One region of the Ensifer sp. R1-3 genome, then DNA from elsewhere that is predicted to be linked to it. Evidence: riboswitches for the same ligand, from Rfam matches in the RefSeq annotation. Region 1 holds a riboswitch; each other region holds the start of a gene.
The links. A riboswitch is a leader RNA that binds a small molecule or an ion and turns the genes downstream of it on or off. The one in region 1 is predicted to bind thiamine pyrophosphate.
Positions count from the first base shown of each region.

Region 2: another riboswitch for thiamine pyrophosphate. It lies ahead of thiD (bifunctional hydroxymethylpyrimidine kinase/phosphomethylpyrimidine kinase); the one in region 1 lies ahead of thiB (thiamine ABC transporter substrate binding subunit).
Region 3: another riboswitch for thiamine pyrophosphate. It lies ahead of thiC (phosphomethylpyrimidine synthase ThiC); the one in region 1 lies ahead of thiB (thiamine ABC transporter substrate binding subunit).

Region 1 is NZ_CP096515.1:2,933,131-2,935,390, reverse strand. It holds gene M1D43_RS13965 (thiamine diphosphokinase) at 1-485, opposite strand, end outside; gene M1D43_RS13960 (GNAT family N-acetyltransferase) at 563-1,042, opposite strand; TPP riboswitch at 1,176-1,289, shown strand; gene thiB (thiamine ABC transporter substrate binding subunit) at 1,338-2,260, shown strand, end outside.
Region 2 is NZ_CP096516.1:1,134,493-1,136,752, forward strand. It holds gene exoP (succinoglycan biosynthesis transport protein ExoP) at 1-167, shown strand, start outside; gene M1D43_RS22495 (hypothetical protein) at 217-465, opposite strand; gene thiD (bifunctional hydroxymethylpyrimidine kinase/phosphomethylpyrimidine kinase) at 526-1,326, opposite strand; TPP riboswitch at 1,455-1,557, opposite strand; gene M1D43_RS22505 (peroxiredoxin) at 1,771-2,260, shown strand, end outside.
Region 3 is NZ_CP096516.1:1,567,314-1,569,573, forward strand. It holds gene M1D43_RS24525 (aq_1923 C-terminal domain) at 1-903, opposite strand, end outside; TPP riboswitch at 1,109-1,220, shown strand; gene thiC (phosphomethylpyrimidine synthase ThiC) at 1,319-2,260, shown strand, end outside.

The DNA.
Region 1 (2,260 bases):
AGGTCAGCAAAGCCGAGGATCGAGAAGAGGCTGCCTTTCGGCAACTCGATCTCCTGCGAGCCGGGCAGCAGCGGATAGGCCTCCTCCTCGCCGGAGGTCATCATCACCGCAACGCCGCTCTCGGCAAGTGCGACGGTGCCGAGGAGGTGCAGGAAAGCGTGATCGCTGCGCGCGCCGCCGAGTCCGCCCGCGAAGACGAGCGAGGTCGCGCCACGCTCGAGGGCCGCCTCGACGGCGATCTCCCCGTCGGTCGCGTTCTTGGCAGCCGGATGGCGTTCACGCGGGACGCCGGCGAACTCCGCCAGAAGCGCCTCGTCCGTGGAATCGAAGTCGCCGACCCAGAGATCGGGAACGACCCCGAGCGTCCTTGCATGGCGCATGCCGCCGTCGGCGGCGACGAAGCGGCTGCCTTCGAGCTGTCGAGCGAGCCGGTCTGTCGGCGTCAGCGCGCCGCCGAGCAGGATGGTGAAGGGTGATCGGATCATGGCAGAAGCCCATAGCGCAAAGCAGCGGCGAAGGAAAAGGGCTCCGGCTGCTGTTTTGCGAACGCATGCTGCGCGGATCAGGTTCCGGACGCCGGATCCCCGGGGAAAAGCATGCCGATGCCGGGCGTCGATCCGGCGATCTCCACCGCACCGACCGCGCGGGCATAGAAATCGGCGGGGCCGACGCCGCCGATGATCGCATAGGCATAGCCGGCGGCGCGCATGGACAGCAGGCTTTCGACGAGCAGGGCCTCGCCGATGCCCTTGCCGCGCATGGCCGCGTCCACTCCGGTCGGACCGAAGAAGCCGAGCGCGGTTACGTCATGGCATGCGAAGCCCACGATCCGGTCCCGATGGTGAGCGATGTGGATGCGCGCCGGCGTCGAGGAGAAGGCGGTTTCGGCCTCGCCGGCCCACCCGGCCCCGAAGCGCTCCTCGATCCAGGGAATGACGACCCGCCGCTCGGCCGCAAGCGCCCGCCGGATGCGGACGTCGGGGTCGAGACGCGATGGACGGCCCTCGGGCAAGGCATAGAGGCGGACGAGCATGTCTGGCATGGAATTGTCTCCGCTTTCGGCGAACAAACGGCGCCGGCAATTGTTTGACTTTTAATAGCGCGCCCGGCGCGGATGGCAAACGTCCCTGCTGAAACTCAGCTTGCCTAAGCCGTCGCCGGAAGCTAAATCTTCTGCTGCTCTAACGGGGTGCCCTGGCCGGCTTTGCGACCATGGCTGAGAGGCTTCGAGCCAACCCGCGGAACCTGATCCGGCTCATACCGGCGGAGGGATTAGAAGCGATCGGACCGATACGCGCTTTTCCCATTGCAGCAACAACAAAGGGAGAGGTGCCAGAATGTCCAGTTCACTCCATCGAAAAATCCTTGGCCGGCTTGCGATCGCCGCCGCTTCGATCGCGGCATTTTCCGTGAGCGCGGCGGCCGCGGAAAAAACGCTGACGGTCTATACCTATGAGAGCTTCATCACCGAATGGGGGCCGGGCGCCAAGGTGGCGGAAGCGTTCGAGAAGACGTGTGACTGCAAGGTCGACTATGTAGGGGTCGCCGACGGGGTCGAACTCCTGACGCGGCTGAAGCTCGAAGGTCAGGGATCCAAGGCCGACATCGTACTCGGCCTCGACACCAATCTGGTGGCGGAGGCGAAGGCGACCGGCTTCTTCGCACCGCACGGCGCCGATACCGCTTCCGTCAAGGTTCCGGGCGGCTTCTCCGACGACACCTTCATACCCTATGACTACGGCCATATTGCCGTTGTCTACGACACAGAGGCACTGAAGGACCCACCGAAGAGCCTCAAGGAACTGGTCGAGGGCGATCCGTCGCAGAAGATCGTCATCGAGGACCCGCGGACCTCAACCCCCGGCCTCGGCCTCCTGCTCTGGGTGAAGTCGGTCTATGGCGACAAGGCCGGCGAGGCCTGGGCGAAGCTCAAGGACCGCGTGCTGACGGTCACGCCGGGCTGGTCGGAAGCCTACGGTCTCTTCACAAAGGGCGAGGCGCCGATGGTTCTCTCCTACACCACCTCGCCTGCCTATCACATGGTCGCGGAGAACACCGAGCGCTACCAGGCGGCCCCCTTCGCCGAAGGCCACTATATCCAGATCGAAGTCGCCGCATTGACGAAGAACGCGAAGGACCCGGAACTCGCCCGGAGCTTCCTGACCTTCATGATCGGTCCGGAATTCCAGTCGATCATCCCGACGACCAACTGGATGATGCCGGTGACGGCGACCAAGGAGCCGCTGCCGGAAGCCTTCGG
Region 2 (2,260 bases), on a different replicon from region 1:
TCCACTCGGAACCGTTGATCAATTCGAAGGTGCTGGGCGTCATCCTCAACAAGACGGATATGAACGAACTCGGCAAATACAGCGACTTCGACGGGGCGGAGAAATATCGCCATCGCTACGGCAAATATTACGTCGAGAATACGATCACGGAAAACACCGCCGCTTGAGGCGACCGCGGCCGCGCCACTTGTGCGCGGCCTTTTTCGCCCTTCGCCGTCAAGCCTTGCGGCGATCGACGATCCAAGCGGCTGCCATTAACGCAATGACCGCCGTAAGGGCAATCAGTGCCAGCGCGTAGAAGAGCGAATATTCTACCAGCGACGGCAGGATCGAAAGAGCACGCCGCGCCCTGCTTGGCGACCGCCGCCAATCCGGCAGGTCGTCACGGTTGAAAGCCTCCAGCCGGCGGGTAAGAAAGTGCATATCGCGAAAACCGATTGCCAATCGAAGCCATGGAGCGGTCATGCTGCTGAACAACCGTGGCGATAGCGAGGCACTTCAGCGCCCCGAGCCGTCACTCGGCAGTCAATCCTTCCACCACCGGTGGAAGTGATGAACCGGACCGCGCCCCTGACCTATCTCCAGGCGGTCGGCTGCTGAGATTGCGGCATGCAGATACGCCTTGGCTGCGCTCACCGCTTCGATCAGCGGCACGCCTTTCGCAAGGCCGGCGGCAATGGCTGCCGAAAGCGTGCAGCCGGTGCCGTGGTCGTTGCGCGTCTCGATCCGCCCGGCGGGAAGGCGGACAAGAGTGTCGCCGTCGAAGAAGAGGTCTGTGGCCTCCTGGCCCTTCAGGTGCCCGCCCTTGACCAGAACCGCATGTGCGCCCGTCCGCATGATCGCTTCCGCCTGGCGCGCCATCTCCGCCTCGTCCCCGGCGATTGCGCGCCCGGTCATGAGCGCGGCCTCGGCAAGATTGGGCGTGACGACGAGCGCCAGCGGCAACAGTTCTTCGATGAGCGCGGCAACGGCATCCGGACGAAGCAGCGCATCGCCGGAGGTCGCCACCATGACGGGATCCACGACGGCCCGTTTCCCGAACCGGCGCAATCCATCGGCAATGGCGGCGATCGTTTCCCGACGCGAGACCATGCCGATCTTGACGGCCTTCACGTCGAGGTCGGAGAAGACGGCGTCCATCTGCGCCGACACGATTTCAGCGGAAACATCCTCGACGGCCGTCACACCCCTGGTGTTCTGGGCCGTGATCGCAGTGATGACGCTGGCGCCGTAAACGCCGAGCGCTGAAAACGTCTTGAGGTCCGCCTGAATACCGGCGCCGCCGCCCGAGTCCGAGCCGGCGATGCTGAGCGCAATCGCCGTCATGCGCAGTCCTCCTTCGCACGAGGGCAGATGATGATTGCGAGTAGTACGGCAATGGACGTCATCGATCGATCTCCAGACGAAACATCACGGAGATCCAGGAAAAGGCGATGAAAAGGCGAACTTGCCGCTGGCGGCCATCTTTCCGTTCCTACGCCGGCATGACCCGGATCAGGTTCAAGGGTCCGGCTCAACGCCATCTCAGCACCGTCTGGTGCTCCCCTCGGAATGCGCTATCTATGCGGCTGTAGCAGAGCGATGTCAACGCGCCCGCGCAAAGGCTTGTAAGACCTATCTTTTAGGCCAGCCGGCAAAAATATACCCGCAGATTGGCAAGCTATGATGCAGTCATTCCTTCTGCCGCCGTCAATCGCTCGTTTCCTCCTCGAAAACGGCGGCGATTGCGTTATTCTTAGCGGAATTTCGTCGTACAGGAGGGAACACGCCATGAGTCTGCGCATCAACGATACCGCCCCTGATTTCACCGCCGAGACAACGCAGGGCACGATCAATTTCCATGAATGGATCGGCGACGGCTGGGCTGTCCTCTTCTCCCATCCGAAGAACTTCACCCCCGTCTGCACGACGGAACTCGGCGCCATGGCAGGGATCGAGCCGGAGTTCCGCAAGCGCGGCGTCAAGATCATAGGCATCTCGGTCGATCCGGTCGAGAGCCACTCCAAGTGGAAGAACGACATCAAGGTCGCGACCGGCTTCGAGGTCGACTACCCGCTGATCGGCGACCGCGATCTGAAGGTGGCAAAGCTTTACGACATGCTGCCGGCCGGCGCCGGAGAGACGTCCGAGGGCCGCACCCCGGCTGACAATGCCACGGTGCGCTCGGTCTACGTCATCGGGCCCGACAAGAAGATCAAGCTGATCCTCACCTATCCGATGACCACCGGCCGCAACTTCAACGAGATACTGCGCGCCATCG
Region 3 (2,260 bases), on a different replicon from region 1:
CGGCGGCAATTGATCCGGCGCCGAGACCGATTTCAGCTTTTTGAGCGTCTCGACCAGCGGCTCGGCCGGCATTCGCATGCTGAAGCCGCTGCTGCGAACCTCGTCATAGCCGAAGCTCGCCTCGCCATCCGAGAAGGCGATGTCCTTTACCGAAATCGGCCCATAGACAGGCTTTGCCTCGTTGTCGTCCGAGCCGGCTTTTTCGGTATAGAGCCGCGCCAGATAGGCGGCATCGATATCCTGCGCCGTCACGGCTCCGATGGAACCCGCCACCCTATTCTTCCTGCCGCCCTCTCCCCCCGAACGGTCCACGCCGACTTCGAAGCTGCCGCCGCTCGCCGAATAGCGGGCGATACGCCCATCGGCGATGCCTTCCGAGACCACGTTCCTGTAGATCAGCTTCTGCTCGGTCCCGGCAACGATCTGTGCGAAGACGATCTCCGGGGCGGAGATACGCCTTGCCGTGAAAAGTTCTACTCGCTTGGAGATCGAGAGTTCGCTCTTCCCGCCGAACATCTGCTCCAAGGTGCCGCGATCAAAATCTGCTTCTTCGACGACCGCGCGCGGGACAGAGACCGTGCCGAAAGCAGTCTTGAGTTCAAGGCCGCTTACTTCGAGCATGCCCTGGAGGAAAAAGATACTGGGCCGGCCGTCAACCGCGGCGATACGAACGTCCGACCCGTCCTTCAGCGGCAGGGCCACGTCGCGCAGATGAATTCGCCCAAGGAAATCCGCTTCGACGCTGCCCGCCTTGCCGCCGCGCTCGGCGATCATCCTGCTCACGCGTTTTTCTACGATGGTCTTGTAGCAGGCCATGCCGGCGGCGGTGATTGCTATCACCGCAACTGCGGCCCAAAGCGCCTTGCGTCTCTTTTTTCCCGTTGCTGCCTCAGCTTGCCCCACGACAATCGTCCTTCCGCTACCTGCTTCACCGCGCCCCATTCGTGACGGGTGATTAGATGCAAGGAGCTGCATTTGCAAGCATGGCGGGAGGACAATCCAGAGCAGATAACTGACGCGCCCGACATCCTCGCCCGGGACCGGACCACGCCGGAGGCGGCCATTCAAAAACCATCTTGACGCCGTGCCGATAACCGTTCCTAATTGCGCCATTCACCAGGGGGGTCCCGGCAAGGGGCTGAGATACTGCTAGAGCGCGCAGTGACCCGTTGAACCTGATCCAGTTCATACTGGCGTAGGGACGGTGCAGACGTGCGACAGCCAGGATTCCGTGTACCCGCGATCCGTCGGCCAAACGTCTTTTCATCCTTCCGGCTTCAGAACTGGGTCTCCAACGCGAAAACTTTGGAGCCTCAAGATGAATCTAGTCAAACCTCTCGCCGCGGCGCCCTCGGTCACCCAGGGACCGCTTCCCGCATCCCGCAAGGTCTACAAGCCGGGCGATATCCATCCCGACATCCGCGTGCCGATGCGCGAGATCGCGCTCCATCCGACCTCCGGCGAGCCGCCGGTCACCGTTTACGACTCCTCCGGTCCCTACACGATCGAAAACGCCGATATCCGCATCGACGCGGGCCTGCCGCGGCTTCGCAGCGACTGGGTTCTCAAGCGCGGCGATGTCGAAAGCTACGACGGCCGTGCGGTGAAGGCCGAGGATAACGGCTTTGCGACCGGCGAACGGCTGACGCCGGAATTCCCGGTTCGCAATCGGCCGCTCAGGGCCAAGCCCGGAAAAGCGGTGACCCAGCTCGCCTATGCCCGCGCCGGCATCGTCACGCCGGAGATGGAGTTCATCGCCATTCGCGAAAATCTCGGCCGGAAGGCCGCGAAGGAGGCGCTCGCCCGAGACGGCGAAAGCTTCGGCGCCTCGGTACCCGATTTCGTCACACCTGAATTCGTCCGCCAGGAGGTGGCCGCCGGCCGGGCGATCATTCCGGCCAACATCAACCATCCGGAAGCCGAGCCGATGATCATCGGGCGCAACTTTCTGGTGAAGATCAACGCGAATATCGGCAATTCCGCCGTCACCTCCTCGATGGCCGAAGAGGTGGAGAAGATGGTCTGGGCGACGCGCTGGGGCGCCGATACGGTCATGGACCTTTCCACCGGCCGCAACATTCACAACATCCGCGAATGGATCATCCGCAATTCGCCGGTACCGATCGGCACGGTACCGCTCTACCAGGCGCTGGAAAAGGTAAACGGCATCGCCGAAGACCTTTCCTGGGAGGTCTTCCGCGACACGCTGATCGAGCAGGCGGAACAGGGCGTCGACTATTTCACCATCCATGCCGGCGTC